Regions from separate parts of the Butyrivibrio sp. AE3006 genome, predicted to be linked through region 1. Evidence: a T-box and tRNA genes for the amino acid it is inferred to sense, from the RefSeq annotation. Region 1 holds a T-box; the other holds one or more tRNA genes.
What was found. A T-box is a leader RNA that pairs with one kind of tRNA and senses whether it is charged. The one in region 1 lies ahead of ileS (isoleucine--tRNA ligase), so its partner is inferred to be a tRNA-Ile.
Positions count from the first base shown of each region.

Region 2: it has a tRNA-Ile gene. The T-box ahead of ileS (isoleucine--tRNA ligase) is inferred to sense a tRNA for this amino acid. The anticodon was not compared.

Region 1 is NZ_AUJJ01000010.1:4,447-20,817, forward strand. It holds gene cls (cardiolipin synthase) at 1-268, shown strand, start outside; gene G603_RS0106325 (AAA family ATPase) at 452-1,891, opposite strand; gene G603_RS0106330 (radical SAM protein) at 2,177-3,085, shown strand; tRNA gene G603_RS0106340 (tRNA-Gly) at 3,559-3,631, opposite strand; gene G603_RS0106345 (TIGR01212 family radical SAM protein) at 3,749-4,645, shown strand; gene G603_RS0106350 (TrmH family RNA methyltransferase) at 4,657-5,484, opposite strand; gene G603_RS0106355 (phosphatase PAP2 family protein) at 5,573-6,499, shown strand; gene G603_RS0106360 (hypothetical protein) at 6,492-8,015, shown strand; gene G603_RS19500 (MBOAT family O-acyltransferase) at 8,107-9,405, shown strand; gene G603_RS0106370 (hypothetical protein) at 9,464-10,486, shown strand; gene G603_RS0106375 (glucosyltransferase domain-containing protein) at 10,517-12,007, shown strand; T-box leader at 12,107-12,338, shown strand; gene ileS (isoleucine--tRNA ligase) at 12,377-15,568, shown strand; gene G603_RS0106385 (hypothetical protein) at 15,758-16,371, shown strand, end outside.
Region 2 is NZ_AUJJ01000022.1:9,400-25,770, reverse strand. It holds gene G603_RS23160 (AlkZ-related protein) at 1-266, opposite strand, end outside; gene G603_RS0111945 (RNA-splicing ligase RtcB) at 400-1,617, opposite strand; gene G603_RS0111940 (DUF2828 family protein) at 1,749-3,221, opposite strand; tRNA gene G603_RS22390 (tRNA-Ile) at 3,256-3,328, opposite strand; gene G603_RS0111935 (WYL domain-containing protein) at 3,616-4,602, shown strand; gene G603_RS0111930 (aminopeptidase) at 4,696-5,709, shown strand; gene G603_RS0111925 (hypothetical protein) at 5,697-6,071, shown strand; gene G603_RS0111920 (DUF2087 domain-containing protein) at 6,081-6,632, shown strand; gene G603_RS0111915 (GNAT family N-acetyltransferase) at 6,701-7,462, opposite strand; gene G603_RS0111910 (MFS transporter) at 7,459-8,787, opposite strand; gene G603_RS0111905 (zinc-ribbon domain-containing protein) at 8,977-9,261, opposite strand; gene G603_RS0111900 (hypothetical protein) at 9,929-10,186, opposite strand; gene G603_RS0111890 (TIGR00730 family Rossman fold protein) at 10,353-10,889, opposite strand; gene G603_RS0111885 (phosphotransferase) at 10,913-11,806, opposite strand; gene G603_RS0111880 (trimeric intracellular cation channel family protein) at 11,858-12,523, opposite strand; gene G603_RS0111875 (DUF1622 domain-containing protein) at 13,059-13,394, opposite strand; gene G603_RS0111870 (alpha/beta hydrolase) at 13,671-14,522, shown strand; gene G603_RS0111860 (PaaI family thioesterase) at 14,649-15,062, opposite strand; gene msrA (peptide-methionine (S)-S-oxide reductase MsrA) at 15,110-15,607, opposite strand; gene G603_RS0111850 (transporter substrate-binding domain-containing protein) at 15,636-16,371, opposite strand, start outside.

The DNA.
Region 1 (16,371 bases):
ATACACACCGGGCTTCGTCCATGCAAAGGCTATGATAGCTGATGGCAAGGTTGCAACCATCGGTACGGTAAATCTTGATTATCGCAGCCTGTTCCTGCATTTTGAGTGTAATTCATTGTTCTACAAAGCAGATATAATTGAATCGCTGAAAAAAGACTATGAGACAAGTCTTGAAAGCTGTACCCAGAGAACTCTTGAGAACATAAATAATGGAATTTTTTACAGATTTATCGATTGTTGTCTGCGTGTGCTTGCTCCATTGCTATGATTATTGCATAATTCTATTGGAGAATTTTGGAGAAAAGTTTTGAAGGAGGGCGTAACTATGAACATTGTAAGGAAGTACAATAGTATTAGCCTAATCATCAGGATCATTATTGGATTGGTGATCGGTGCTATTTTGAATGTAAAGAGACGGATTTTTGCAAAACCCGTCTCTTTTCTTTATGCATCATCTGAATAAATCTTCACCCGTTACAATGGATTGGATATTTCCATAATATGAATTTTCTTCCACATCATAAGTCGTTACCAATGTAGAATGAATGGCAAACTTTGTTTTTGTTGCCTGCTGTAAATCTGCAATTTTCCTTCGCATAGCTTTATCAAACGCCAGGTCAGGCACATAATCTGACTCAGAATACTTCATCTCACATACGTTGATGACTTGATCTTTTCTAATGATTAAAAGATCTATCTGAGACCCCAACAATCCTTTATCAGGATCTGCCTCACATTTCCATGAATTTACATTGGTCTGAACTCCTGAAATTCCTAATGCTTTTTTTATTTGGGAAACATGTTCAAGACAGACTCTTTCAAATGCGATTCCCGTCCATGCATTTATTTGCCCGGAGTTAGTTGCGTTCTTCCAAAAAATATCATCGTATGCATTATCTCTTAAAAATCTATTATAAAAAAGTGTATAACCATCAATAAGCTGATATAACGCATTTTTACTTTCTGCACCAAATGGCACATATTTTCTTATGAAACCACAATTTTCAAGTTCCTTTAGTTTTTTAGTAAGATCTCCGGAACTTGGAATCTTAGTCTTTTTACAAATTTCTTCCCTTGTAATTCCTTTATTGACGCTGCAAAGGGCCTCAATTATTTTAATATATTGATCTGGTTTATTAAAAAGGGCCTTGTAAAGGTTGTCATATTCGTCCTGTAATGAAGCTCCTTCTTTGAAAAAGAGCTCATCTATATTTTGCGAAAGGCTCTTTCCTTTACTAAGCAGGCTCCAATAATAAGGTACGCCACCAAGAATCATGTAACATTGAATAATCTGATGTCGGTTAAAAGATATCTTTTTCGTTTTTAAATACTCTTCGCATTCTGCCAAAGTAAATGGTTTTAGCTTTATTTGTCCAGTTAGTCTATTGTGTAAACCACCTTTTGAATTAACAATGTTGTCCATCATCCAATACGTTGCAGAAGCGCATACCACCAGAATAACATCCTTTTCTGGGCGGGCAGTTACCCATCCATTCCAGAAGTGCTCAAGTGCAGAGATTAATTCACTCCCTTTAGTATCCATCCAAGATAACTCGTCAATAAATATTACCTTCTTAGTATCTTTAGATTGCTTGATAAGTTCTTTTAGGCAATCAAATGCATCATACCATGAGTTTAATGTCCTATCAGTGGAAAATCCCGCATCTTTCAACGATTTTGAAAAAGCTTCCAACTGAGTCTTTTTCCTCGTATTTTTCTTTATTGAATTATTACTGAGACCAGTATGTTGAAAAGTAAACTTATAATCAAAACTCTCTCTTATAAGAAACGTCTTTCCAATCCTTCGTCTACCGAAAACTGCAACAAATTGCGCCTCATCTGCGGTTAACAGTTGTCGCAATTGTCTTTTCTCTTCGATTCGTCCTATCATTCAGCTTAAACCTCATTTTTTCCAAAACCTAAGATTATTAAGTGCATTTGGAAATAAATCATACATAAATTGTAAAAAAGCGTGTCTCGCCTGTCAAGTTTATTTTTTCCAAATGTCATAATAATAATACGATTTGGAAATTTTACTTTCTTCCGACTATATATTCTTGATACTATACAAGGCAGTTTCCCGAGTACGACTGCCTTTTGTATTTGTAATTACCTCCACTAGATTTGAAAGCTTTTTCATACAGATGACGAGCGATATAAGGATGTCACATATAATGTGTTATCCAGTAAATTTGCGGTTATTCCTAAAGACATTGATTTAGATAATCCTTCAGAGGAACTTATAAAAGGGTGTTTTGCAGCACCAATAGAGATAGATGAACCTAGTAAACTTGTAGAGTATCAGAAGCATAAATTTGATGATGAGTATCCAGATACCATCTGGTTACTTGTAACAGTAACAATGCGTTGCAATTATAAATGTGAGTATTGTTTTCAGGGTAAGCATGATAACGGAATCAATATGAGTGGTGACGTTGTACAACAGACCATCGCTTATATAAAAAACGAGGTAGACCGTAATCCGAATCTAAAGAAACTCTGTATCACTTATTTTGGTGGCGAACCGTTAATGAATATGCAAGCTGTAAGGCAGATAAGTAGCTTTGCGTTAGAGTATACCAAAGAAAAGGGTTTAGAATATGGTGCAGCAATAGATACTAATGCTTTTTTTATGACTAGAGAGATAAGTGAAGAAATTAAAACACTGGGTATAAATCAAGCACAGATAGCGGTAGATGGCTTTGAAAATTTTTATAGTAGTACAAGAAAAGTACCTAAAACAGCTTTTCAAAGGGTAATACAAAACATTGAACATAGTGCTATTAATGTGATTATTCGTATAAATGTAACTAAGAAGAATGTAGAGGAAGTAAAAGAGTTACTTAAATATCTTTATAATTTGCCTATTGTAAAAGAAAAGAGAGCCGTTGTATCGATTAAACGGGTTATGGTTTACTCAAATGACCCATGTGCAGGAGATGGTGGCTGCCGATTGACATATTTGGAACAAGGTAGAACATGTAAGTTGATAGAGGGTCATTTTAAGCAATACCTAACAGGCTATTTAAAGTATGTAGGATTGTCCCAATCTATAGCTGATACAAGCAATACTGGGCACCACTAATTATGAATGCTATGATGGTCTCATCACAGATATATCAATTGTTCAAATTAGATATAGAAAAATAAAATATTACAGAATGGTTGAGTTGATTATGACGCGGTTCACCTGCGTCAGGTCAACTCTTTTTTTGCAAGGAGGTAAATCATATATCCCGCATCGCGGATAAGTGAACCATTTCAATGCAAGCGATAGACGGGTCGCACGAGCCCGGGGGTCGCTGCACATCCGGGGGATGTGCGCTCAGCGACGACCGAAGTGGAACGTAGAAGCGGAGCGGAGACACGAATCCCGCACCGCGGATAAGTGAACCATTTCAATGCAAGCGATAGACGGGTTGCTGCTCGTCCGGGGGACGAGCGTTTAGCAACGACCGGAGCGAAGCGGAGACACGAATCCCGCACCGCGGGTGAGGGTCTCAGCTTCGCTCGAATAAAAAAGAACCGGTTCAATCGAACCGGTTCTCTTTTTATTCAAGCGATAGACGGGGCTCGAACCCGCGGTCTCCACCTTGGCAAGGTGGCGCTTTACCAACTAAGCTACTATCGCAAACGATTTATATAATTAACAACGCAAAACATATATTACACGAAGCATATATATATTGTCAACAGGAAATTTGATATTATTAGGGAGTGATTGTTTTTTGTAAAAAGGACTTACAGTATGGCCCAGAGACTTTCTGACTATCTGAAAAATGAATATGGAGAAAAGATATACAGGCTCTCCCTGTCCTCAGGTTGCACCTGTCCAAACAGAGATGGCAGCATTATCCTTCCTGACGGCACGCCTCTTACAGGAGGCTGTACCTTTTGCTCTGAAGGCGGATCAGGGGAGTTTGCAGCAGAGGTTGCATCTGTTGATGTTCAGATTGAGGAAGCCAAAAAGCGTATCAGAAGTAAGACAGATGCCAAAAGATTTATCGCATATTTTCAGTCCTATACCAACACATACGGGGACCTTAAAAGGCTAAAGGCTTTATATAAAGAGACCATAGAAAGAGATGACGTGGTGATCCTTGCAATAGGTACAAGGCCTGACTGCATCGGCGAAGATGTCCTTTCCATGCTTAAGGAGCTTAGAGAAATTAAGCCGGTATGGATAGAGCTTGGACTTCAGACGATTCATGAAGACAGCGCAAGACATTTTCACAGGGGCTATGATTTATCAGTATTTGAAGAAGCCTACAGGACTTTGAAGGCCATCGGAATAGAGGTCATTGTTCATGTGATTTTCGGCCTCCCAGGGGAATCAAAGGAGGATATGCTTGAAACTGTCCGCTATCTCTCTAACCTTTCTCCTGAGCTTGACGGGATAAAGCTTCAGAATCTCCAGATTCTTAAAGGAACTCAGATGTATGAGGAATATAAAAAAGAGCCCTTCCATATTTTATCTTTGGAAGAGCACGTGGAGCTTTTAGCAGAGAGCATAAATATGCTCCCCGAGAAAACCGTTATCCACAGAATGACAGGAGATGGGCCAAGAGCACTCCTTGTTGAACCGCTGTGGAGCCTTGATAAGAAAAATGTATTAAATACAATAAACAGGACTGTGAAATTCTAAACTCTAAAACATCAGTGAGATATAGCCCAGAAAGCCACCGCGCTGGCTGCTGCAACGTTTAATGAATCCACATCATGGGACATGGGAATCTTTACGCAAAAGTCGCAGGCATCAATTGTCTCCTGCATCAGACCATCACCCTCAGCGCCAAGGTAAATTGCCAGTTTCTCACTGGATCTGATCTTCGGATCATCGATAGAATAGGAATTATCCCTGAGTGCCATGGCAACTGTGGAAAAGCCAAGGGATTTAAGAAGTCCCACGGTATCGCCCTCAGGTAAAAAGGTCCAGGGCATAAGGAAAATATTGCCCATGCTTACCCGGATTGCACGTCTGTATAGCGGATCTGTGCACCCATGCGAAAAAAGTACTGCATCGATATTGAGTGCAGCGGCGCTTCGTATGATCGCTCCTGCATTTGTGGGATTTGTCACATTTTCAAGAACAGCAATTTTCTTTGCGTCATTGCAGATGCTCTCTACTGAAGGGAGCTCTTTTCTTTTCATGGCACAAAGGACACCTCTTGTCAGGTGGAAGCCTGTGATACCTGTCAGTACCTCATCAGATGCGGTGTAAACAGGAACTTCAAAGGAAAGAGCAGATATCTTATCCAAAAGTAAAGCTGCTTCACCATTATCCTGACGGAGCTGCTTATCTTCTATAAGAAGCGATATAGGCTCATAGCCCGCAGCCAGAGCTCTCTCAATAACCTTTGGGCTCTCTGCTATGAAAATACCGGGCTCAGGTTCATTTATGTGATACAGCTGAACTTCAGATTGTTCTTTATAAACATAAAGTTCAGGTGCTTCATAATTGTCTATGGTGATGAGTGTTTTCATAAAATATCTCCATGTAGGAATAGTACACGAAAAGTATAACATGAGTATGATACAATAGGTTTATAGGATTTTCTAAGGGGGTATTTTTATGGGTAATACATTCTATTTTGCTTTTGAGCCCGCTCTAATGACATGGCTTCAGGGGGTTCTGGGAGAGACAGGAGCAAAAATAGTATCGCAGTTTTCAGCACTTGGCGAAGAATATGCCCTTATACTTATACTTGGCTTTTTGTATTGGTGCTATGACAAAAAGTTTGGAATTTATATTGGAACAAACGTAGCGGTGGGCATTACCCTTAATCCGCTGATTAAAAATATCTTTTTAAGAATAAGACCTTATATGGCGCATCCTGAGATTAAGTGTTTCAGGCCCGTGGAGCCGGATGCAGATCTGTATGATGTGGTGGCCCAGGGGTACTCTTTTCCAAGTGGTCATTCCATGAATTCAGCTATTGCCTACGGTACTCTCGGAAGATATACAAAGAAGAGAGTTTTTGAAGTCCTCGCCTTTGTGCTGCCGCTGCTTGTTGGTATTTCAAGAGTCTCTGTTGGTGTGCACTATCCCACAGACGTGCTTACAGGCTGGTTATGCGGCGCGTTGGTTGTTTTCGCTGTTCCTTTTATAATGGACAAATTCGGCGAAGAGAACAGATGGAAGGTCAACCTGGTTTTCTTTCTTATAGCCAGTATTGGAATATTCTATTGTAAAACAGAGGATTATTTCTCCGGGCTTGGAATCATGGGCGGCTTCTTCCTTGGAATAGAGATTGAAAAAAGATTTGTGGATTTCAAAAGTACCACAAAGCCTGTTCATTGCATTGCCAGATTGCTTGGCGGTGGGGCACTTTATTTTGTACTTAACAAGCTTTTGAAAATGCCATTTTCCACAGAATTTTTGACATCAGGAACGACAGCGGCGTACCTCGTCAGATCAGCTCGTTATTTCATTGTGCTTACATTTTTGATTGGTATTTATCCGTATGTTTTTCGTTTTGGGGCAGGCAAAAATGAATAATACTTTTTCGAAAGTACTCGATGTTTTATTAAAAATAATGTTCGTGACAGGCTTCCTGATATTTTTTTGTGCGAATGTCTTTCATTATACAGCCAGGATGGATGGCGATGTCGCAGGAGAAGCGATACTTGCAAAAGAAATATCGGACAATAATTTGAGAACGCCGGATAGCTGGTTTATCAGCACGGAGGAGAGGGTAATATATCCGGCTAACCTTGGGGCGATAATATATCATTTTTCGGGGAATCTTAACGTTTCTATGGGGCTTGCATGTTCAGTGTGCGGGCTTCTCCTCATCATTTCAATGATTGCGTTATACAGGAAGGTTGGAATGAGTAGTATTGCTGCGTGGTGTGCTGCTGTTATTCCTTTTGTCCTAACGCTCAATGTCCATGACACATTAGAAATGTATATTTTATATGCCGGCTATTATTTTCCGGTTCTTTTCGCATTTTACATTTATGGAATCTTTCATGCTGATTTTATTGAGGGAAGAATCCCTGTGTTTAATCTGATTATTTCCGTGGTACTGTCCATTGTGCTGGGAATGCAGGGAATGCGCGGACTTCTGATGGTCTTTTTGCCATATACCTGTGTAGAGATTCTTAGAACGCTTATTATCCTGATCAAAAAGAAAAAGTGCCAGTTAAAGGAATTATTCCCGCTTTTTTGGTGCTGTTTCCTGGTAGTAATATCATACGTTTCAGGTAAATTCTTATCAGAGGGAGTATCCAGTACTTCAAGAAATTTAAGAAACGGCCCTGCCAAACTTGTGAATGAGGTTATTCCCTCTATATTTGATCTTTTTGATACAAATGGAAACCTGGTGTATCTGTTGGTTGTTGTGGCAGTTTGTCTGATAGCTGTTTGCTTTTCTGTTTATGTATTTATAAAAAAGATGCCACAGAAGTCTGCATTTTTCTGGGCAAGTCATTGGATGTCATTGTTTGCAATGGTTGCAGCCATGGCTTTTACAACCTTTGATGTTTCATCAAGGTATTCTGTATTCCTGTTTTTTGCGATAGGAATGTCAGTTGGAATTACGCTTGATAATATGGAATCCCAAATGGTACTGCGAAATATTTTTCTTGCGATAATAATTTCGTGTACTGTGTTTTCATCATCAAGCGTGTATATGAACCTGATAAAGAACGACAATTCTAAAGACTCTGTGTACGTTAAAATCGTGGACTGGATGGTAGAAAATAATGTTCATAGAGGATATTCCACTATGGATTATGCAGGGATTATAACCCTGGCAGGTAATGGGAAGACCGAAGTTTGTCAGATAGATATGACGAACCTTTGCGCTATAAAATGGCTAAGCAGTGCAGACTGGTATCCGCCAAATTCTGATGCCGGAGAGAGAGTTGCTATTATCACAACGGACAATACGGATGAGAGTTTCCTTAAATACATTGATGAGAATAATCTTTCTGGCATTATTGAAACCAGTACGGATATGCAGAAATTCCATTGCTATATTCTTCAGGAGAATCCTGTGAGGTTAGATTAATATGCTTGTATACACAAAGCTTTTTGGGGCCTTCTTTATATGTTTATGTATATTATTATGTCTGGTCTCATATTTGATAAAAAATGATATTTTGAGGAATACCTTTTCAAGACTTATTCTTCTGTCCGGCAGCGTTGCTTTCTTTTTGTATTCCGGAAAAAGCTTTATCTGGTTCTATCTGTACCTGATAATTATCACCTATATTGGCGGACTGTGTATATCCAAAACAAAGAGATCCTTCTGGATATTTACCCTGCTTTTATTTGCGCCGCTTTTGGCATATAAGCTTTTAAGCTGGAGTAGCAGCAATATTATTCAGCCGCTTGGCATTTCATTTATCACATTGCAGAGCTATACATATTTTTACGCTCTTTATAAAAATGAGATGGAGTGTGAGAAGGGCATAGTTCAGGTGGCTCTTTTTGTGTCATTTTTTCCATGCCTTTCCAGCGGGCCAATAATGGATGCTGGAGTTCTTTTGCCACAGTTTAAAAAAATCAGATCCTTTGATTATGAAAGAGTTACAGATGGTATAAGACTATACGGCTGGGGACTTCTGAAAAAGCTGGTGCTGGCGGATAATTTAGCGTTATATATAAGCGGCGTAAAAGAAAATGCTCAAAGTGCTGAGCATGCAGGAACAGCACTGCTTATCACGGCGCTGTTATATTCATTTCAGCTGTATTTTGATTTTTCAGGATATTCAGACATTGTAGTTGGATGCGGCAAAGTGATGGGCTTTGATCTGACCCGTAATTTTAACCATCCATATCTGTCAAAAACAGTGGCTGAATTTTGGAACAGGTGGCATATTTCACTTAGTGGATGGCTAAAGAAATACATATACATTCCTCTTGGCGGCAGTCGTGTAAATGTGGTAAGAATCTACGTTAATACCATGATCGTGTTTTTGGTGAGCGGCTTTTGGCATGGAAACGGTGTGACATTTCTGGTATGGGGAATACTGCACGGCCTGTTTGTCTGCATTGACAGGGCACTAAAGAAAAAAGGCTATAAAGGAAACGTCTTTATCACATACATGGCAGTATCCTTTGCCTGGATATTCTTTGCGGCTCCAAGCGTAAGCTCCGCAGTTAACACGATTATCTCCTTTGCAGGAATTCCAAATGAGATAAAGCTACTTGCTCTTGGCGAAATTGGCAGTCTTAGCAGTTTGCTTTTGATTCCGGAAAACTGCAATGTTTTACTGATACTTTCAGGCCTTTTTATTTTTGGAGTAATCAGCCACATCACATATAAAAAGGATGGAAATGAGATAGTAAAGAGTCTTAATCCTATCATCAGATGGTGTTGCTACTATGCACTGATCATGGCGATTTTGCTGTTCTCGTGCACGGAACAGGTTAATTTTATTTATAATCAGTTCTGAATATGTATAGAGCTTGAAATATGACAGAGAAAATAGTTTCCAAAGGAGGAGAGTTGGGATGAAAAAGCTTTTTCTAAAGCTTTGCTTATGTCTCATTCCGGTCTTTTTGTATCTGGGTCTTTCATACTATATAGATGTATTTAATGTATTTCATTACCGGAATATCAGAATTACAGAGGCTGCGAAGAATGATAATTACATAAAGACCAGGTATGTGATAGAGAATCCCACAAGGTTTAATGCCTTTATTTTGGGATCATCAAGAGTCGGGAATCTTCCACCTGACGGACTTTTGCAGGAATTGGATGACGTTTCCTTAAGCTGGTATAACATGACCTACCCTATGGGATGCCCGAGGGATAATTTAGAGACAGTTAAGACATTTTTGGCCTCCGGCGTGGATGTAAAAATGGTTATTGTGGGAATAGATGAAATATCCATGTACAATACCTATTCATCCAATTCAGGCGAAATGATTGAGAAACAATATCAGGAGTATGCGAAAAATCCTGCAAGATTCTTCTATGACTATTTATTAGTAAGACCGCAGATGTCCGTGTTTAAGGATGTCCTGACTCAGGATGATGAGGACAGGGACAATGTCAGATTGTTTTATGAATATGGCGTAGAAAAAAGGAATCTTTCAATTGAAGAACCCACAGAAGAAAGGAAGATGGAATCATCTCTTGGATGCGGTGCATTTAATGGGGATGAGGAGTTTGAAGGTATTTGTGCTTTAAGAGACTTGGCAAGCCTTTGCGAACAAAACGGTATTGAACTTAGAGTTTTTACCTCTCCAATTTTGCAGACGACTTATACAGAGGCAGTATCAAAAGGATACTTTGATTTTCTAAGAGCTGTTTCACGGGAAATAGAATTTTACAATTTTTCCGGGCTAAATAAATACACTACAGACATGAAGTATTATTTTGATGCTTCTCACTATAAGCCCTATATCGGAATGATTATTGAGGATAGTATTTTTAGTGACGAGAAAAAGGAGTACCATGAATTTGGCGGCTATATTACAAATGAAAATATAGATTCGCTGCTTATGTATTTGGAAGATCAGATGAAATGACAGATATAAAGCAAAGAGGATAATAGTGTTATGAATAATAAGCGAAATTATCGGAGCGACATTGTAACATCATATTTATTGACATTTATTCTTGTTGTTATTGCGTATCAGGGCTTTTATCGATTTGGATTTGAGTCTGACACCATGACTCATTATCTGAATCCTCTTATAAATATAGAATCAAAGCTCGCATATACAAGATATATTTCATACCTGGTGGAAATCGGCCTTTATAAATTGGGTTTTATTCTGCCGGAGCATTACAGATTATCATACATTTTCTTTTTGTTTTTCACAGCTACAACTGCCTTTATATATCAGCAGGCTATTATAGGCAGGATCAGAGAACAGAGAGTGGAGATGGATCTTGCTTGGGAATATCTTGGAAGATTTATTCTTTCGCTGCCCCTTATCAGTACTTTATACTCGGAATATTTCATGTTTCCTGAGTGCTTTGCCTTTAGCATAGGCGTTTTGTTTTCTGCAATAGCTGTCTATATGTATTCCAGAAAAAAATATTTTGGTGCCGTAGTTTTCCTTCTGATGGCTGTGTTTACTTATCAGGTAACGGTGATGCTAAGCGCTATTTACGCCCTTTTATTTGTTGTCATCGATGAGGGCTACGCCCTTACTGCCAGAATGTTCAAACGAGGTCTTTTTACATCGCTTTGCTGCATAATGGCAGGAATTATTAATCTTATAACATCAAGAGTGGTATACCGTTTACGTATAATTACAGACCTGCCCAAGACTCTTAGGCATGAATCATTATATGAAAGACTTGCTCATATTCTGTATATACTAAAAGCATTCTTCTTTAGCGGAAACGGACTTTTGCCGGTGCGGTTTGCTAATCTTCTGGTAATAATCATAGCAATAGCGCTGATGGTCATTTGCAACATTTATGAAAAGCCGGAGATATTGACTTTCTTATTTGCAGGATTCATTATGTTTTGCCTGGCTATTGTAATTCCGCTTATTCAGGCAGATACGCCAAGAGTTATCTTTGTGCTGTACGCAGCTCTTGGATGCTTTGTTTTCCTATCATTTGCTCAGCTTGATGGAAAAGCTGTCGCGGTAATGCAGGGAGTAATATTGTGTACTGTACTGTTACAGATTTTTTCCAATCAGCAGATAGCAGTTAATCATTACATCTCAAATGCTGAGGATATCGCATGTGCAAGAGCTGTACTTAGCGCAATAGATGAGTATGAAAAGACCACAGGTACAACTATACAGGAAATAGCAGCCTGCGAGGACAGTGTATCCCTCAACTATTTCGATGATGTTTATTACACGGTGGGTCAGATAAATGAGAGAGTAATGCACAATGTCCCCTACAGTCTTCTAGAGTATGTAAATAAGCTGGATACCGGAACCACAGACCTTAGATTCAGGAAAAGCAAAATGGACGGGATTGATGTCAGGGAGGCTTATTTTGCAGGAAAAGAGTGGGACAGCTTCAATGTGTACGAGCAGCTGATTATGGATGGAAATACGGCTTATTGGTGCATATATTGATATCTTCTGATGTTTTTTAGGAGAAAGCCTGCAATAGTGAACGAAAAATAATATCTTGACTTTTTTTAATGTCATGAATAAAATTATGGATAACTGAATAGAAAAGCTGTGACGAAGACAGTACATTGTTTTGAAAGCTTCAGAGAGCCTGCGGGTGGTGCGAGCAGGTGCGAGTATGAATTTTGGAAAATCACTTCTGAGCTGCGTAACCGAACTATCTAAATCAGTAAGTTACGACGGAATCTCCCCGTTATGGAGAATCATATAAAACCGTAAATTCGGGGAGTATGCGTAAACAGGTGGTATAGCGAGTTTGACCCTCGTCCTTTTTACAGGACGGGGGTTTTTTAGTTTTGAAAGGAGTTTCAGATGTATAAGAAGGTTGACACTGATATGAATTTTGTCGCCCGCGAGAAGAAGATTGAGCAGTTCTGGAAAGATCAGGACATCTTCCAGAAGAGCGTAGATACACGCAGCCAGGGCGAGATGTATATGTTCTATGATGGACCGCCGACTGCAAACGGTAAGCCCCACATCGGACACGTACTTACACGTGCGATCAAGGATATGATTCCGAGATACCGCACAATGAAGGGTTACACTGTTCCCCGTAAGGCAGGCTGGGATACTCACGGTCTTCCTGTAGAGCTTGAGGTTGAGAAGCTCCTTGGTCTTGACGGAAAAGAGCAGATTGAAGAATACGGTATGGAGCCTTTCATCAAGAAGTGTAAGGAATCCGTATGGAAATATAAGGGAATGTGGGAGGATTTCTCCGGCACAGTTGGTTTCTGGGCTGATATGGATCACCCCTACATCACCTATGATGATAACTTTATCGAGTCTGAGTGGTGGGCTCTTAACGAGATCTGGAAAAAGGGTCTTCTTTACAAGGGCTTCAAGGTAGTTCCTTACTGCCCTCGCTGTGGCACACCTCTTTCTTCACACGAGGTTGCTCAGGGCTATAAGACTCTTAAAGAGCGCACAGCTGTTGTTCGTTTCAAGGTTAAGGATGAGGATGCATACTTCCTTGCATGGACCACAACACCCTGGACACTTCCTTCAAATATCGGCCTCTGCGTGAACCCTGATGAGAAGTACATCAAGGTTAAGGCAGCAGATGGCTACACATATTATCTTGCAGAAGCTCTTGCAGATACAGTACTCGGCAGTTTAGCGAAGGAAGAGGGCGAGAAGGCTTACGAAGTTCTTGAGACTTATGTAGGTACAGACCTTGAATATAAAGAATATGAGCCTCTTTATCAGTGCGCTGCTGATGAGACAGAGAGACAGCACAAGAAGGCATTCTTCATCTATTGCGATAACTACGTAACAATGTCAGATGGTACAGGTATCGTACATATCGCTCCTGCATTCGGTGAAGATGACGCCCGTGTTGGTAGAAAATATGATGCTCCTCTTGTACAGATGGTTGACGGCGAAGGAAAGCTTAAGCCCGAGACACCTTTTGCAGGCTACAGATGTAAGCCCACTCAGAAGGAAATGGATGAGGGCGCTATCAGTGCAGATCCCGAGGTACTTAAGGACCTTGATAAGAGAAGCCTTCTTTTCTCAGCACCTAAGATGGAGCATGATTATCCTCACTGCTGGAGATGCGGTACACCTCTTTTGTACTATGCACGTTCTTCATGGTTCATCAAGGTTACAGCAGTTAAGGATGACCTTATCAGAAATAACCAGGAGATCAACTGGATTCCTGAGTCAATCGGTAAGGGACGTTTTGGTGACTGGCTTGAGAACATTCAGGACTGGGGTATCTCCCGTGACAGATATTGGGGAACACCTCTTAATATCTGGGAGTGCGATGACTGTGGACATCAGCTTTCAGTAGGATCAAGAAAAGAGCTTGCTGAGCTTTCAGGAGATCCTTCTGCTGAGACAACAGAGCTTCACAGACCTTATATCGATAAGTTTGAGATCACATGTCCTAAGTGTGGCAAGAAGATGCACAGAGTTAAGGAAGTTATCGACTGCTGGTTCGATTCAGGAGCAATGCCTTTCGCACAGCTTCACTATCCTTTTGAGAACAAGGAGCTCTTCGAGAAGCAGTTCCCTGCTCAGTTCATCTCTGAGGCTGTAGACCAGACAAGAGGATGGTTCTACTCACTTCACGCTGAGGCTACTCTTCTTTTCAACAAGCCTGCATTCAAGAATGTTATCGTTCTTGGTCTTGTACAGGATGAGAACGGACAGAAGATGAGTAAGTCCAAGGGTAATGCGGTTGATCCTTTCGAAGCACTTGAGAAGTACGGTGCAGATGCTATCAGATGGTATTTCTATACCAACTCTGCTCCCTGGCTTCCTTCAAGATTTGCAGGTAAGACAGTTCAGGAAGGACAGAGAAAGTTCCTTGGAACACTTTGGAACACCTACGCATTCTTTGTACTTTATGCAAATATCGACGGCTTTGATGCTTCAAAATACAGTCTTGAGAAGGATAAGCTTACAGTTATGGATAAGTGGATCCTCTCCAAGATGAACACCATGATCGGTGAAGTTGATAAGAACCTTGAGAATTACAGAATACCTGAAGCTGGTAAGGCTCTTGATGCATTTGTAGATGACCTTTCCAACTGGTATGTAAGAAGATGCCGTGAGCGTTTCTGGGCTAAGGGAATGGAGCAGGATAAGATCTCTGCATACATGACTCTTTACACAGCTCTTGTAAACGTATGTAAGGCAGCAGCTCCAATGGTTCCCTTCATGACAGAGGAGATCTATCAGAACCTTGTAAGAACAGGTGATAGCACAGCTCCTGAATCAATCCATCTCTGCGATTTCCCTGCAGTAGATGAGAGCTTCATCGACAAGGATCTTGAGGAGAACATGGATGAGGTTCTTCAGATCGTAGTTCTTGGACGTGCTTGCCGTAATGCAGCTGCTATCAAGAACCGTCAGCCTATCGGACAGATGTATGTTAAGGCTGAGAAGTCTGTATCAGAGTTCTATCAGGAGATCATCGAGGATGAGCTGAATGTTAAGAAGGTAGTCTTTGCTGATGATGTAAGAGACTTCACAACCTATACCTTCAAGCCTCAGCTTAAGACAGTAGGACCTAAGTATGGTAAGGTTCTTGGCGGAATCAAAGAGCACCTTAGCTCACTTGATGGAAACAACGCTATGGATGAGCTTAAGGCTAACGGAGCACTTAAGTTCGAGGTAAACGGCACAGCTGTTGAGCTTACTGAGGAAGACCTTCTTATCGACATGGCTCAGAAGGAAGGCTTTGAGAGCACAGAGGATCATGGAATCACTGTTGTTCTTGATACAAACCTTTCAGAGGAGCTTCTCAACGAAGGCTTCATGTATGAGGTTATCAGTAAGGTTCAGACCATGCGTAAGGATTCCGGCTTCGAGGTTATGGATCACATCAAGCTGTCTGTAAATGGCAATGAGAAGATTGCTTCAATTGTTAAGGACAATGCTGATTCAATCTCAACCAAGGTTCTTGCTACAGAGATCGTATATGACAGCAATGTGGCAAATTCCAAGGAATGGGATATCAACGGCGAGACAGTAACAATCGGTGTTGAAAGAGTATAAATCATAATGCTTGACGAAGTTTTCAGTGTCTATTAGAGTAGTTTTGACACAGAAAACGAGAACAGAGCTTTATTCATAAGCGCCTTTCTCTTTTTGAGGAAGGCGCTTATTTTATATTGTGCTATGAAGTAAAATATAGATAGGCATAGGATGAAAATCCAAATCGGCTCTGTTGAACGGGAGTTATATATGAATGAATCCAAGGTAATGTCAGGATACTCGATTATTTCATTATTATTTTTGATAATAGTCGCATCCTTTCATGATATTAAATATGTGGCCGCAGCCTTTGCGGTATTAATATATGCAGTCTGCTATATAAGAAATTCTATGAAGGCTTATGATAAGAGGCTTTTAATTCCGGGAGTCGTCATAGTTGCACTTGCGGGAATACATTTTGTGAGTCTTTGGTCTAATCTTGTATTTCTTCAGAAAATTTCAGCAAAAATCCATATCACAGCCGGAGTATTAACTTCCATTGTGGCAGTAATATGCGGAGTTCTCGCCATAAATGGGGTAGTGCTTTTGCTTCATATGATACGGGACAGCTTTAAGGGCGGATTGGAAAAAATAAAAGAATCCGCCAAAGAGCTAAAGAAAAGGGACAACCGCAGGATCATTTTGATGTGCATGGTTTTCGCTATCAGTATGATCACGGTGATAGCTATCAAGAAGAATTATCACGTTGATGAGATGCTAAGCTATGGCCTTTCCAATCATACAGAGGGATTTATGATGACCCTTGATGAGGGCGTAAAATATGTTCCTTCAGATACTCAGTTTATAAAATATCTCGGAGTAAG
Region 2 (16,371 bases), on a different contig from region 1:
TTTTTTTCAAAAAATTTGCCATATGCAATTTCGCCGCTTCTGGCGATGATCTCTCGCCACTCCCAGGGATCAACCTTGGGATCTCCGCACCACCAGTAGCCCGGAACAGTGCGTTCCTCCAGTGAAAATCCCGGAATATCATTTTTGAAAAGTGGCAGAAATCCTACTTCATTTATGTAGTTTATTGCATCCTGAACCGTGCGCAGACACTCCGGGTCATCCCAGTCCACACCGTACATTATCCAGTTTCCGTTCACATTTTCCATACAATTCCCCCTCTTTACCGGTTCGTCGCTGTACCTATTATATCCCAACAAAAAAGGGGCATACTATCCATTTCTGAAAAATATGCCCCCAATTTTTTCTTTATTTATCGGTCCATAGCGGCGAAGTCCCATTTCATCCAGCTGCCTTAAAATTATAAATAGGCTTCATCACATCAACTATCTCTACAGACTCCTTTATTACATCGATGATGTCATCAAGTGACTTGTAGGCCATAGGCGCCTCATCGATTGTGGCCTCGCATACAGATGATGTGAAAATCCCCTTCATGGACTCCTTGTACTCTTCCATGGAAAGGTTGTTCTTTGCGGCGGTTCTGGACATTATTCTTCCGGCACCGTGAGGCGCAGAGTAATTCCACTCGGGATTGCCCTTTCCCACAGCAAGCACAGATCCGTCTCTCATGTTTATTGGAATCAGAACCTTCTCTCCCTTGTGTGCAGCTATTGAGCCTTTTCTCAAAATCATCTCATCTGTGTCGATGTAGTTGTGGATTGTATGAAAAGCCTCTCCACCTCCAAGTCCTGCTTTCTCCACCAATATCTCAGCCATCTTTTCACGATTTCTTCTGGCAAAACGTTGGCAAATCTCAACATCATGGAGATAGTCATCAAGATATTTTCCTGATAAAAAGCAAAGATCAGCAGGCATGGTTCCGGGATATTCATGGTACTTTTTATTATAAAGCTCTTTTAACGCAGCCTGAATCTCAGAGCGTCTCCCCTGCTCTTTATAAGTTCTGATAAGTTCATCCCTTGCCTCAAAATACTCGCCGATACCCTTATCAAGGTCAACTGCCAGTGACTGGTAGTACTCTGCCACCTGCTTGCCAAGATTTCTGGAACCGGAATGGATCACAAGGTACTGAGTTCCATCTGCTGCCTTGTCCACCTCGATGAAATGATTACCTCCGCCAAGTGTTCCCAGGGATCTCTCGAGACGCTTTGTCTCTTTGAGCATTCGATAACATCTAAGCTCTGTGAGGTCGAACTTCTCTGTTCTCCCCTCCCACACATCTCTTCCGGAAGGTATAAGAAAAGCCGTCGCATCAAGCTTTTCAAGGTCGATTGGATTTTTGCCAAGGTTAACTGTGTACATGCCACATCCGATGTCCACGCCCACAACATTGGGTACTGCTTTATCTTTGATGGTCATGGTCGTGCCGATAGTGCAGCCCTTTCCTGCATGGACGTCAGGCATGATTCTTATCTTTGATCCTTCTGTCATGGGAAAATCGCACATTCTTCTGATCTGCTCTATAGCCTCATCCTCCACTACCTTGGCGTAGCAGATGGCTGTATTTACTTTTCCCTTAATCTCAATTGTGTTCATTATTTTTTCCTCTTTGCAAGGTGCCTCTGCCCCCTCGGGGCAGATTGTTCGATTGACAGTCGATGTAGTTCATTGCTGTATGCACCTTTTATATATGGCTGTCAGCTCCATTCTGCCAGCCCATTCATCCTTTAAGCAACGATCCTATCATATCTTTCTGATGAAAGGACACTCATCATAAATCTGTATGGCTCAAGATTTCCTTCTTTTAACATGGAGAAAATCTGAGGATTGCAGCCTGAAACAAGCGCCACTCCTCTGTCATTCATCTTCACTGGCTGCTGACTGTTTCGACTCTCCACATTCCAGAAAACTATCTGAGGAAGTTTATAACCATATCTCTCAAACTCAGCCTTGGCATATTCGAAATTGGTCATATTCGCATTACCCGCACAGTAATCGAATTCCATGTCAGAGATGATGTAGAGCTTTTCCGGCATATCTGCCTGTGTAAGGTTATTCTTTACAGCAGTTCTGAGAATAAGCGCAAAAGTTCTGGCTATATCCGTATTGCTGCATTCATTGAAACGCATACAGTAACGCACTTTTTCCACAATATCTCTTCCCTTTATCTCCACTAATCTGGGATTGGTGGAAAAGGTTATGAAATGGTTATGAAAAGCGCCTGTATTTCTCTCAGCAAAATATATGCCAAGTGACTGCGCAACTGCTGCCGGAAGCGGATTTACACCGCAGTACATAGAACCTGAACCATCAACTACAACAAGTGAATTTTCGGCACCAGCATAATTCTCCAGAGCATTCCACGTGGCATTCATGGCATGTCTTTCGTCCTCTGAAAATGCTACTCTTTTTATCACAGGCGCAATAACATCATAAGGAGTAAGTGTACCTGTATGCATGATGGAAGGATCAGCCTCTGCCTTTGTTATGAAAGCTGTATATCTTTCCTGGTCGTTTCTTAAAAAAGCCTGTCTGTACTTATAGAGCGCCTTAGAAGGCTGCTTTTCATAATCGAAGGTGTAATCCTTTTCTCTTAAATTATTCTCTATGATTCTGATCTGTGCTCTGAGCGCAGACAATGTTTTTCTGTACTCGGCATCAGTCATGCCCATGGCTCTTGCGATCTTTCTTGCATTTTTTACAGCTTCCTTATTGCTTGTATTAACGGAAGGAAGCCACTTGGCAAGAAGTGAAACAGTTTCATTTTCTTCCTGAAAACCGTTCATAATCTCGATGTCCTTCTTTAAAGTCTTAGCAATGTAAGCCATTACTTTCTTCTCTACAGGAGTACCAATTAGAGCAAGAAGGTCATCGAATCTGCCGTATTCAGCCACGTTCTCAATATTCTTTTTTACAGATTCAGGCTCAGTCATAGCAAGGTACTCAAGGATTACCCTGAACACTCTTCTCTCTCCAAGACCACCTCTGATATCTCTTGCAAAAAAGAGCATCTTCATGGCAAGATCAGCATCTTCTGCATACGCCTTAATGAATCTGCAAACTATATCATCCTCAGAAGCATTTCTAAGGGCACCGATTGTCGCAAACATATCAAGGCACTCAGACTGAGTGGATGCATAAGTAACTGCGCCGTTTTCTGTATATGTTTTATTTGCTTCCTTCTTTAAAAACTCCAACATTTTCTTTTCCTCCTAATCCACTAGATACAACCTTTAAATATGTGATGGGATTCGAACCCATCGAATGCCTGGTTATAAGCCAGGTGCTACCATGTAGCGAACCATTGGAATTATTGCTGTTCGTATCTATTTGATTACTGTATTTCAGCCTTACAAGACACACTTCCCCAAAAGGGAAGGGTGGGATTTGAACCCACAAAGCCGAACCGAAATCCGACTGTGCCAACCAAATTGCTGTATGTGTCTTTTGCCTTTCTGTGATTTTATCTTAGCCCAGTTAATTGGATATAAAAAGATGCAGTTAGCATACATATCGCAACCCCAATATGATACAATGGACCCACAAAACACATAGATATTTATTATTTTTACAACCCCATTTAAGAGGCGTGCCATGACTGAGAAATATAAAATTTATTTATCCGAGGATACAAGATCAAGACTTATTAACGATGCAGAGCTTTTTGAATTCACTAAGAAGGATGAAACTGTAAACCTCAATGCCTTCCTGAAAATCCTGATCGTCAACTACTTCGATCAATACAGGCATGACAGCGAGGCTCTGTTAAACAACATAATGAGCGATCTCACAGAGATGACATCCATATCTGATGCAGATGCTGCCCATCTGGCAGACAAAATCGTCAGCACATACATAAAGAACGATAGGATATCCAGTTCCAAAAATATAGCTGTTACGTTGACTGTCAGCGGATCATCCTATGACATAATTCGAATTATAGAAAACAACATGCTACGTGATACTTCCCTCTCGCAGTATCTTAAGGACATGTTCAATTCATATCTGTCCATTCCAAGGAGCCAGAGAGAATCCATCATTTTTAAGGATACCTACGAAGATATAGAAAAAGCGCTTAAGGAAAGTCGTGTGCTCACCTTCACAACAACATCTTCTGAGGATGACAAATCCTTTGCTGTGGAGCCTTACTTTATTGCGCCTTCTAAAGAAGAACAGTGCAACTACCTTCTGTGCTGCGATGCCCGTACTCGCACTCCGCATACCTTCAGAATCTCAAGAATCAGGAGCGCCTTCGTAACATCAGATAAATTTGAAATTGATTCAGAGCTGCAAAAAGAGCTCCAGGGAAAAGCTATCCGGAGCCCTCAATCAGTATCGAAAACGGTATCTGCTGTCATCAAATTAAATAAATATGGAGTTAGAAAATTTAAGGTTGTCACCAAGAACAGGCCTCTTGTGTCAAAGATAGACGGCGACCTCTACTACTTTGACTGGCCCGAATTGCAGCTTGAAGAATACTTCAAGCGTTTTGGAAGGGATGCCATAGTAATAGAACCGGCTTCACTTAAGGAAAATCTGCGCAAATACTATTACTATGCCCTCAGAGAATATAGTAAATAAAAAAACCTCTCCTCACTAATATTATATTGACAAAAATAATAGATGTGTTTATATTTAGATAATCATCTAATTAGAAATTGTGAGGAGGATATTATGAAACGAGATACATATAAAAAAATAGTCGCTGCATCAAGCATAGAAACCGGAGACCTTGTACTTATTCAGTACTGGATGAATGACAGCTTCAGTGAGGATATTGGTTTTCTTCAGGCTGAGATAGCTGCTGCCGGCGCAACACCGGTAATGGTGGTACAGAACCTCAGTATTAGTCAGCTTATCAATGAAAATGCCACCGAGCACACCTATAGCGACAAGTTTTTCAAATTGTACGAAGATGCTGATGTGATCATCGACCTTATGGAGAGACCTGTGGGCGTTCTTACCAAGCCGCTTGATCCTGAAAAAATGGGACTTCTCGGCGGATATATGGGTAGACTTTTCCAGACATGCGCATCCAAAAAGAAGATGCTTCAGCTTCGCGTTCCCACTGAGGTTATGGCTTCAAAAGAGGGCCTTGCCCCTGAAGATTACAAAGCTCGCATGGAAGCTGCAATGGATATAGATTATAATTCCCTCAGACAGAAATGCGAGGAACTCAAATCTGCCAACAGCCGTTTCAGTGGTGTTACAATTAAAACCGGTGACAATTACAGCCTCGAAATTTCATTCGGAGACAGATCATGGGATATTGATGCGGGAGACGGTGATATTCCCTGCGGTGAGATCAACATCGCACCCATGGAGAATCAGACAAACGGTGAGATTTTCTTTGAAAAGATATATCTCCCTGATCCGGAGAACCCCAGAGCCAGACATGATTTCGACAAGGTTGTACTCTCCATAAAAGATGGCGTTATTACAAGCTCAAACAACGATGAACTTAACGCCCTTATTGAAAAATTCGGCCCTGAAAACGTCACTGTCTGCGAGCTTGGATTTGGCATGAATCCCGGAGTTACAAGCCTTTGCGGCTGCGCAGTTCTGGATGAAAAAATGATAGGCACCTTCCATCTTGGCATTGGCGATAACACAATGTTTGGAGGAACTAACGAGGCTGACTTCCACAACGATCTGATCGGCCACGGAGAATTTATTTGGAAAGAGTAAGGAATTATCTGATGAACGAGAAAGAAAAAGAATTATTTGATTTTCTTGATGAGAAAAAGGCCTTAGTGCTGGCAGAGGTCAAGGATCTGGCATCCCAGGACAGGATGGACGAGAGCAACATCTTAAAGGCCAAATCCAATATCTATGATATCTGCAAAGCCGTGTTTGGAGCAGCGACCAAGAAAGCTTCTGACGGCAATGTTAAAGATACCTTTTTATCAACATTTGGAAACATAACAGGCCAGTGGCAGAAGTCCCTGGAGCAGGCCAAAGCTCATGATGACAGTTACAAGATTCTGATCGAAGAAGCCAAGCTTTCCGCGGTTTCCGAGATTCTGGAAAAGATTGACGAGCTCTTTTAAGGAGGTAGCATGACTGAATCACAGGCAATTGCTCTTTTCAAATGTCTTGCAGACAAATCAAGAATACAGATTTTAAAGTCTCTCATCGAGGAGGAAATGTACGTAGAGCGCCTCTCCGAGCGATTAAGCCTCACCCCTGCCACAATCTCTTTTCACCTGAAAAAGCTTGTGGACGTTGGAGCCGTGAAATCGCGCAAGGAACAGTACTATACCATTTACTCCATCAATGATGAGGTCTTTAATGTATCAATTCTTGATATCCTTAGGGAAGAGTCAGAGGAAAAAGATCTGCAGGCAGAGCGAGACGAAAACTACAGAAAAAAGGTAATAGACAGCTTCTTTGAATATGGCAAACTTAAAAGTATTCCTACCCAGCGAAAAAAAGAACGCATTGTTCTTGAGGAAATCGCTAAAGCTTTTGAGCCTGACCGCAGTTACACAGAGCGTGAAGTGAATATCATCATCGCTGATTTTCATGACGATTTCTGTACGCTTCGTCGCGATATGGTCGCAGAAAAACTTCTGGTTCGCGATAAGAATCAATATAAAAGATGGTCCTAGAGGTAACTTAAGTGAAACATATTCATCCGTTATTACAAAAACTACTACTTGTGGAACTATTTATGTTATCAACCTTCATATTTGTACCATGGATGTGTTCCGATTATTTCAAATCCGACAGAGCAGGCTATTTTCATGGATGCTTCATTCCTCGTATCGCAGCCCCATGAAGGTGTTTTTCCTCTTCGAAGCGTTTCTTTTACCATTGCCGAAGCAACGATTTTTCCATATCCTTTTCCCCGGCATTCTTCTGCCGTCTCCACTCCGATATCCACATAATCCTTTGAGACTCCGGCAGAAAACGCACAAGCTGCCATACGTCCGTCTTCGATCAAAAAATATCCAAATCCTTTTTCCAAAAAGGCATTCTTGTTCTCCCATGAAAATGTCGGAACTATCCATCCCCTCATCAAGTCGTAATTATCTGCGTTTATTTCTTTGGGCTTTAATCCTGTGACGGGTGCTGTGACATTTTTCTCTCCACGAAATTCAAAAATATATCGATCATATTTAGAAACTCCCGGCGTTTTCAGTATCATCTCCTGCAACTTCAGATCGTTTTCTGCCTGCAGCGCCAGACGCCCCGAGTGACCATCAAGTGGTTTTCGCATCATTGACACAGTTTCTTCAATGAATCTCTCATTGTAGTCGCCAAGGATGTTGGCAAACCCGCAATAGTGCCAGATAAGTGCAACCTTTGGCGAGTCCACATCATCCACAAATATTTCGCCGTTTTGAATCCCTTCCAGTATTGAAAGCGGATATGGTTTTTCAACGCTAATCTGATCAGTCAGGCGACTTATTTTTCCATAGTCTGTGAGTTTTTTCATGATTTTTCCATACTCTTTCTTTGTGCAAAATACAGCGGAATGATGGTTAACAGAACTACGACAAATCCTGCAATAAACACTGCGTTTGTAGGAAGATACTCTGTAAAGCCGTACTCATCCACAAACTCGCCGCTTCTTTTTATGATGGGATTGGAGATAAGCGGAGCAACCACCATGGGTATAAGGACATAGAAAATAATACGTATACCTTCAAACTGGCCCCTTGAATCCTCAGGATACAGGCGCTTTGACCAAACGGTGATGGTTTGCAAAAACAGCATGTATCCGATGCCTACAAACAGCACACCTGCCAAAAGATGCGGATTCCAGATAGTGGAAGGATCAACGTTAGTGGGTGATACAAGCAGGCCGATTATTAAAAGGCCTATGGAATTGATAATGATAGCTACCAAAATTATCAGCGCTGATTTTCCTTTTTGAATAAGCTTAATTGCAGGAATGGTCGTAAACATGGCGATAAGAAGCCCCACGCCCTCGATCAGGCCCATAGTATCAGCCGTAAAGCCAAGATAATAGATCATGAAGTTTCCAAGATGTGAAAAATAAACATTGAAAGAAATAAAGTAAACTGCCAGCATCAAGTTTACGAAGACAAGCTCCCTGTGCTTTAAGTATTCTTTTATATTGAAAATAGAGAAAAACTGCTGTGAAAAGCTTCCCTTAACAGAAGGGCGAAGAGACTCGGCATCCTTCATTCCAAAAAGAGAATACAATCCGAGCAATATCACGCTTCCACCAATTACCACAAAAAGTCGCATGTAATTGTCATCTGCACCCACAAGAAGACCGCCAAGAATTGTTCCTGCGATCGTTCCGATGACAGGCTGAACTGCAAGAGCAGCACCCAATGCTCCTGAGTTTTCCGGAGTCATGTAGTCGTTGATCCAGGCGTTAAAACCTATATCATTTCCCATGGAACCAAAGAAACTCATGATTGCGTCAGCTGCAATGACAGCAAATGCAACACCTATGATGGAAGCATTTTGATTTTCCTGATTCCTCAGAAATTCCGTTGTTCCAAAAAGAATTGTAAAGATTCCCCACAAAATATACCCAACTGATATAAGCGTTTTTCGGGTTCCTTTTCTGTCGGATATGCATCCGAATAAAAATGTGGAGACTGTTGTTGCCATGGCAGATATTGCCAGCATCCACGAGATAATAGTCGGATCCTTTGCGATTTTTGCATACACGAAGGTGTTAAACCACTGGTTTTCCATATTCCAGCAAAGCTGTCCGGCAAGTCCCAGTAGCCACACGAATGACCAGAACGATACTGTACTCTTTTTAGAATCAGAATGCATATTGACCCCCCATTTCGCTTCTTTCTATAAATATCATACTACATTATTTTGGACCTGGGGGACGAGGTGGTCCATTTTAATTCAATACCCCATACCCTGAGACTAATAATTTATAAATGCTCCTCACATAAACGAAAGGACATCGCCGAAGCGATGCTCTTTTTCTAGTTATACTATGAATAATACAATTTATCTCTTCAAAAAGTTCAACAATGCTCCGCTGGAAATAAGCTGTCCAAGTGCATCCGCAAGCTTAGCTCTCTGCCTGTTTCCGTCTTCCAGCTGCATATTGATTCGCTTAAGCTCTGCCAATATTTCACTATTATCCGGCGCAGGCGCCTGCGTAGGAACCTGCGCTCTGTACTGTTCACCTTTCAGGCCATATCCGCAGTTAGGACAAAATCTCTCATGACCATTTAAATCAAGACCGCAATTAGGACAATTCATATAAACACCTGCCTTTCTTGTAAACATTCAATAGCATAGATTCCTGTTTTCCTTAAACGCTCTCAGAATAGTTATATCTAGGGACCAGGTATGCTCAAGTAATCTTCTTGCGCAGAGGAATTTCTAATTTCCCTCTAAATAGAGGCGTGACTACCTTCATCATCAGCTTCAACAAGCTTCTCACGCAGAGAAATTTCTAATTTTTCCCAAAATAGAGGCGTGACAGTCCTCATCACAAGCTCAAAAAGACTTTCTGCGCAGAGGAATTTCTAATTTTCCTCTAAATAGAGGCGTGACTGCCCTCATCACAAGCTCAAACAGGCTTCTCGCGCAGAGGAATTTCTAATTTTTCCCAAAATAGAGGCGCGGCTGCCCTCATCACAAGCTCAAACAGGCTTCTCGCGCAGAGGAATTTCTAATTTTTCCCAAAATAGAGGCGTGACTGCCTTTCTGCCAATCCAACTCCATAAACACATACTATTCCATGATATATATTTATTATCCCTCACATATCTAAAACCCTCGTAAACTGCGGCTTAAAGGATAATTAAATGGATTTTTAGTTTCTTTTCCTGCGTTATTTTTCTGCAATATTTTTCCATTGAAAAAGGCAGGAATTTCTTCCCGCCTTGATAAACCAAATATTATTATTCACTTATTTATACTCTTTTATAATATCTCTTCAATATTTTCTTCATCCCCTATAAAACACCTGGACTCTGCTGCAAGGGATCTTTGGGTCTTTATCGTACAGATCCTCGTCGTCTGCATACCAGAAACCGGAAATGACCTTGATATCTTCAGCCTTGCATTTCAATACTGCTGCCGCGTAGTCTTTCGCCAACTCCAATGGGCACCTGACTGAGACTGTTATATAGTCTCTCCCGTCTTCGACGCCAAAATATGTCTGCGTAAAATAATCCTCTTCCACTTGATGTCTGATGTTTTTCATGACAAGCTCTCCCCCAAAGCCTCAACAAGGCTAAACCAAATAGCCACAACAGCAAAAAAACCAGGTACTGCCTCAGCATCAATCCCGGCATTAGCATTAGCATTACCACTTACCACATTATCGCCCCAAGCACTAACTCCAGCATCAATTTGATAAATCTATGATATCACTTCTTGCTTATAAACTCCGCTATCTCTTCCATATCCTCAGAAAAGAGAACCCTTCTAAAGTACTCCTTCTGTCCAAGGCCGTTATTTATGACATTATCAATGACGCCCTTAAATGGCTGATAATATCCGTCTGTATTGAAAAAGACGATGGGACAGGTAGTGATATCAAGACTCCCAAGAGCCATTACTTCTGTGATTTCATCCAGGGTTCCAATGCCGCCGGGGAGAGCCACAAAAGCATCTGCCAGCTCGATCATTTTTGCTTTTCTCTCGGCCATGGTGGCAGTCTCTATGTACTCAGTAAGGCCATGATGTTTCCTCTCCTGAATCTGTGGAACGTCGGGGAGAACTCCGATAACTTTGCCGCCTGCTTCCAAAGTACTGTCACTTACAGCTCCCATGAGGCCTTTGCTGGCCCCGCCGTAAACAAGAGTGTGTCCGTTTTCGCCTATCCATTTGCCCAGTGTCCTTGCTGACTCTGTGAACTTCTCATTATTCCCACTTGTTGACCCGCAATATACCACAATATTCATCAGCATCTTTCCTCCTGATATTGCTACTTACAAGTAATCATATCCCACAAGGTTTCTTTTTGATCTATGCCGAAATTTAGGATTTTCCATAATGAATCCACAGCATATGGACCATAAGTCTGCATGTATGAAATGTGCATCTGTTCTGCGCCTAAAAAGATCAGATCGTATTCTTCTTTCGTCAATTCTTCTTCGCCGTAATATCCTCTAAGGAAGCTTTTAGCCAGATCAAAGCGATAATTCATCTCTTCGGTATCATGATTAAAGTCTACAAACTGCATGATGAAAGGCCACCCAAGATCAAGATATCTACTGCCAATTCCGGCGTCATCCAGATCGACAAACATCACCTTTCCATCCTTGCTTAGCATTACGTTATGTGGACCTATATCGGTATGAACAAAGCATTGATCCAATTGTTCAAAATCAGGAATATCGTCCAGAATTGCATCGAATTCTTTAACAAAGCTGCGATCTCTGAACCATTCATAAAAACGCATTTTGCTCTGAGTAAAAGGAGATTTAATGTTATATCCTTCCAGCTTATGCAACTGCCTCAATGCTTTACCGATCATGTATTCATCGTCGGGAGTCTCTTGCATTTGCCTGCCATCAATAAACTCCATAAGATAAAGCCAAAAATCGCCGTCACATATATAGAATTTACCTGTTTTCGCAGGGATAATTCTTGGTGCTACGCCCTTTTCATTTCCTAAAAACAAGTGTGCCTGAGCATTACTCGATATAACAGTTTCAGGCATTTCGCAAGAAAATCCCTTTAAAATATAAAATCCAGAATTCGTTTTTATTTTGTAAACAGGTCTTTTTATATCTTCCTTTAGCTGTTCTAGAATATGCGGATTATCAAGATCCCAATTTTTCAGTAAATAATCTAATTGACTCTGTATCCCTGCCAACGCCGGTTCTCCTAATAATCAATAAAATTGACTCCGTCCCCCTGGTCCACTTTATTTTGGTCCACTAACCACGTCCCCGTGGTCCACTTTTGGCAGATTCCAGAGGAAATGTCTTGCCAGAACTCTGAGCAAAATCACAAGGGCAAAGCTGCATACCATCGCAGCATTCCAGGCATGAAAAAGTTCGTGCATGAAAACCATGAGAATTCCGCCAATTATTACGGGAAGGGCATAAACATGCTTTACGAAAATAGCAGGCATCTGATTGGAAAGAACGTCCCTAAGCACGCCTCCGCCGACACCTGTGATAAAGCCGAGAAAAACAAGGAGAAACAGATCATCAGCGTAACCAAAATTAGCTCCGATCATGACACCGTCAACCATAAATGCCGCAAGCCCAAGAGTATCAGATACAAAAAGCCCCCTGTCATAGAGACCTGTAAACTTCTCAGGTACACCCTTATGGAAAAACATTATGCAAAAAACAATGTTGGCAACAATGGCTGCCACCAAAACATAAAAGGGATTAATAAACATCTGCGGCGGAAAATTGCCCATGACAATATCTCGCATAAGACCGCCTCCGCAAGCCGTCAGAATGGCAAGAATATTAACACCGAATATATCCATCCTCTTCTGGATACCTGTGATCGCACCGGATATAGCAAAGGCAACTGTGCCTATAAAATCGAAAATTCCTAAAAGAAGTACTGACATTTCCCCAAATACCTTCCCCAAAATACTTAATCAGCGTATTCTATGATACTCCTTTTTTACCTTGTTTTGTACTGTTCCTGACAGTAATATCATCTTTGCATTTTTTATTTTGTCTGTCTACTTCCTAAATGCTCAGCTGAATCGCACAGTCAGAACAGTCAGAGCGTCTATATTATAGTGTAATATAACAGTTGTTTCTTATTCATGACTCCATAAAAAAGAAGTATTCTTCAGCGATGCAATAGGAAGTTAAATGGAAACTCATTTTTGATATAATTCTCAAAAACCCGCTCTGTGACAAATTTTGAGAGGTACTACTTCAAAAATTAAGTAGTGCATGAATCACCTAAATGGTATTTTTTATGATAGATGAGTCATAGTAGGCGAACTATTATACTCACCGTGTGACCCTTTGGCTCGCCCCCTTCTTTTCTGTCATGGGGTCGCATCATTTTTGCTTGATTTCATGGAAAAACAGCTCAGGACTTTTGGTCTTGAGCTGTTTGCATTTAAGTTCAATATATAAATTCATGTGTTATTTTTCTAAAGCCTTTTCCTCGTTCTTGATCTCCCAATGGATCAGAAAAGTCAGAGCAGCTCTCAAAGTTATGATAGCTCCCAGGATTCCAAGCTCAGCCCATTCACGAACAACAACTGTTCTCAAAACCTCACCGCCAAGCTTAAATTCCAAAGCAAGTGCTATGCCCTGGGCAAGCTCAAGTCTTATGGCATCATTTTTCTTTATCCAGTAAATGAAGCTCTTCACACCGGTGTACACCAGAATGCAGATGCCAAAGAATTCCAATAAAAGTGTAGAAAACTCAACCACATAACGAAGCAAATTTTCCGCTGCCAGATAGGTCTGTTCCATAGCGCTCTCCTTTTTTGGAAACCAAAAACATTAACCTATCTTAATTATGACACAGACTTATGAAAAATAAAGTTAAATATCGCTAAAAAAGTATTAAAAATCCGTTTATTAACCGGTTTGTCAAAAACATAGCAATATTTGGAAAGAAGCGCTCCACACAAGGGTATATGATACTATTATAAGTTCGGGCAGAATGCGCCGATGGCCATGGATACAGACAAAATCCGGGCCTAAGTCCAATCAAAATAGCCTGAACCAAAGGAGGAGCAAAAAACAATGGATTACGTTTTTGAAATGCCGGGGGAAATGCTCGTAGAAGCGGAAAAGAAGGGCCGCGTCGAGCTGCTTGAGTACGATTCAAACACTTATGATGAAGAGAACAGAACTCTTCACAAAAAAGCATGGGTATATCTTCCCTATGATTATGATGAAACCAAAAACTACAACATTCTCTACCTGCTGCATGGCGGCGGATTTACACAGGACTGGTGGCTTAAGCTTTTCCCTGACACTGTGACAATACTTGATAACATGATAGAGAAAAAGCTCTGCGATCCCTGCATCGTTGTAACACCTACTTTCTATCACGATGAGGATGACAAGCACACCAAGGATGAGTCCAGATGTGAAAACTTCTGTCACGAACTTCGCAAAGACCTGATTCCTGCAGCCGAGAGCAAGTATGCAGGATTCTCGGGAAAAGATATATCTGAGGAGAATCTCATTAAGACAAGAGATCACCGTGCTTTTGCAGGGCTTTCTCTTGGTTCAATGACCACCTACAGAGCTGCTTTCTACAATAACTTCGATCTGTTTGCATGGTATGGTCCCTTCTCAGGATGCTGCGGCCCCTTCGGTGATCACGAGGTTGAGGTTAAGAGAATCTGCGAGACACTTGAAAAGGGCAAAGAAAATGGCTACGACCTTAAGTTCATGCTTTGCTGCAACGGTGATAAGGACATCGCCTTCGAGGAGCACAAGGATATCATGGAAAAAGCAGTTGCTAAGAGCGACCTGCTGGTTCAGGATAAGAACTACGATTTCTTCATTATCCCCGGCGGTGTTCACGACATGAAAGCTTGGCAGCTTCACATGTACCATGCACTTCAGGTCTTCTTTAAAAATTGATACTGAAGTTAACTGCACCATCATGATAGAGGGATGCTCCAAACGGCAGCACGTGCCCTCTTCTGTATGAAAAATTTTTAATACTGTTTGTAGGAAAAGTATTTATTAGTTGCATGGCATATCCCCCTACTGGTCTTTATCCGGTAACCTGAACATGTCCACGTTGCCATCTGAAAGCAGCTTACCATCAGGTGTCGTCACCCTGGCATGAATAACCACAACACTTTTACCACGCTTTATTACACTGCTCTCGGCAAAAATCTCCTTTGCGTCCTTTGTATTTGAAAGATAATTCACATAGACGTTCTGGGTCACATAATTGTGATTATCGGCTCTGGCCGTTATTCCCGCGACGCAGTCCATAAGTGTATACAAAAGACCGCCGTGAACCATCCCGTATGGATTACAGGAATTCTCCGTTATGGTGGCCTTAAGAACGCTTTTCTCGGGAGATATCTCCACAATCTCTATGTTGTTATATTCCATAAAAGGATTTCGCAACCTGCTTAATGGATAATCATTTCCGCTATTGCTTCCCATAAACGCCTCCTGCATTTATCATAGATACCCAATATTTATAAAAAAGATCAGGACTTTTTCTTGCCAATCTCAAACATAATAGCCGGAATATGGCAGTATCCCTGAGGATTCTTCACAAGGTATTTCTGGTGATACTCTTCTGCCTTATAGAAATTCTCAAGGGGCTTAACCTCTATGGCACTCTTTTGTCCAAGCTCCTCTTCAAGAGCAGCCATTCTTTTCTCGATAACAGAAAGCTGAGAATCATCTGTGTAGTAAATTCCTGTGCGGTACTGAATTCCCTCATCTCCGCCCTGCTTGTTAATTGATGTGGGATCAATGACCTTAAAATAATATCCGATCAGCTCATCAAGTGTGATAACGCTGCTGTCAAACTCAACCTTCACTGTCTCTGCATGACCTGAATCATTGCAGACCTCCTCGTAGGTAGGATTCTCGGTGGGGCCGTTGGCATAGCCCGTATCAGTACTGATAACACCGTCAAACTGGTCAAAAAATCTCTGAGTGCCCCAGAAGCACCCACCTGCAAAATAAATAGTTTCCATAATTACTCTCCTCCGTTACTTAAAGCCATCAGATCATTCTGAAAAACTGAACCCTTGTCCTTAACAATCTGATCAAAATTACAATTACAGCAATAACCAAAATCACTGAAAGAAACAGCCATACATTATCTTTAAACATATCCATGTTTGAATACGAATAAAGAAGACCCGCATAGCGATAGGCCATATTCCGCGCATATTCAGGACCGATGATATTCACTCCGCGGTTTAGGAGCTTTAGAAGTCCTTCATTTCCTATCTTTACTCCAAAGCACCTGTCATCAGCCATACTAAGCTGCTTAAGGGAAAGGCCCGAATACTTTCTGTTCCTTAAAATATCGTTTGCACGAAGACCATTAAGTGTGGTCGCATTTGCTTCTCCCGCAAGAACAGCATCAAGGCACTCCTCTATCGAAGGATACAGGCTTACCTCAGCCCCGGGAAAATTAGTTTTGATGTAATAGTACTGCATCTTGTTGTTTTCATTTACAGCAAAATGAGTAACCACATCGTCGTTATATTCTCCTAAGTAAACCAGATCGCTGGATGTTGAAATCACTGCATTTGACTGGTATATCCCGTTTTCCTCGGAATAGTAAAGGCCGCCTCCCACAGGAAAAGCCACATCAATATCGCCTCTTGTAACATCATAAATCATGTCATCGTAGCTGCGATACCCCACATAACCTACATCTATTCCGGAAATATCTAAACTTTCCAAAATAGTGGGAATCAGATCCTTTATTACACCAGTCACATTGCCC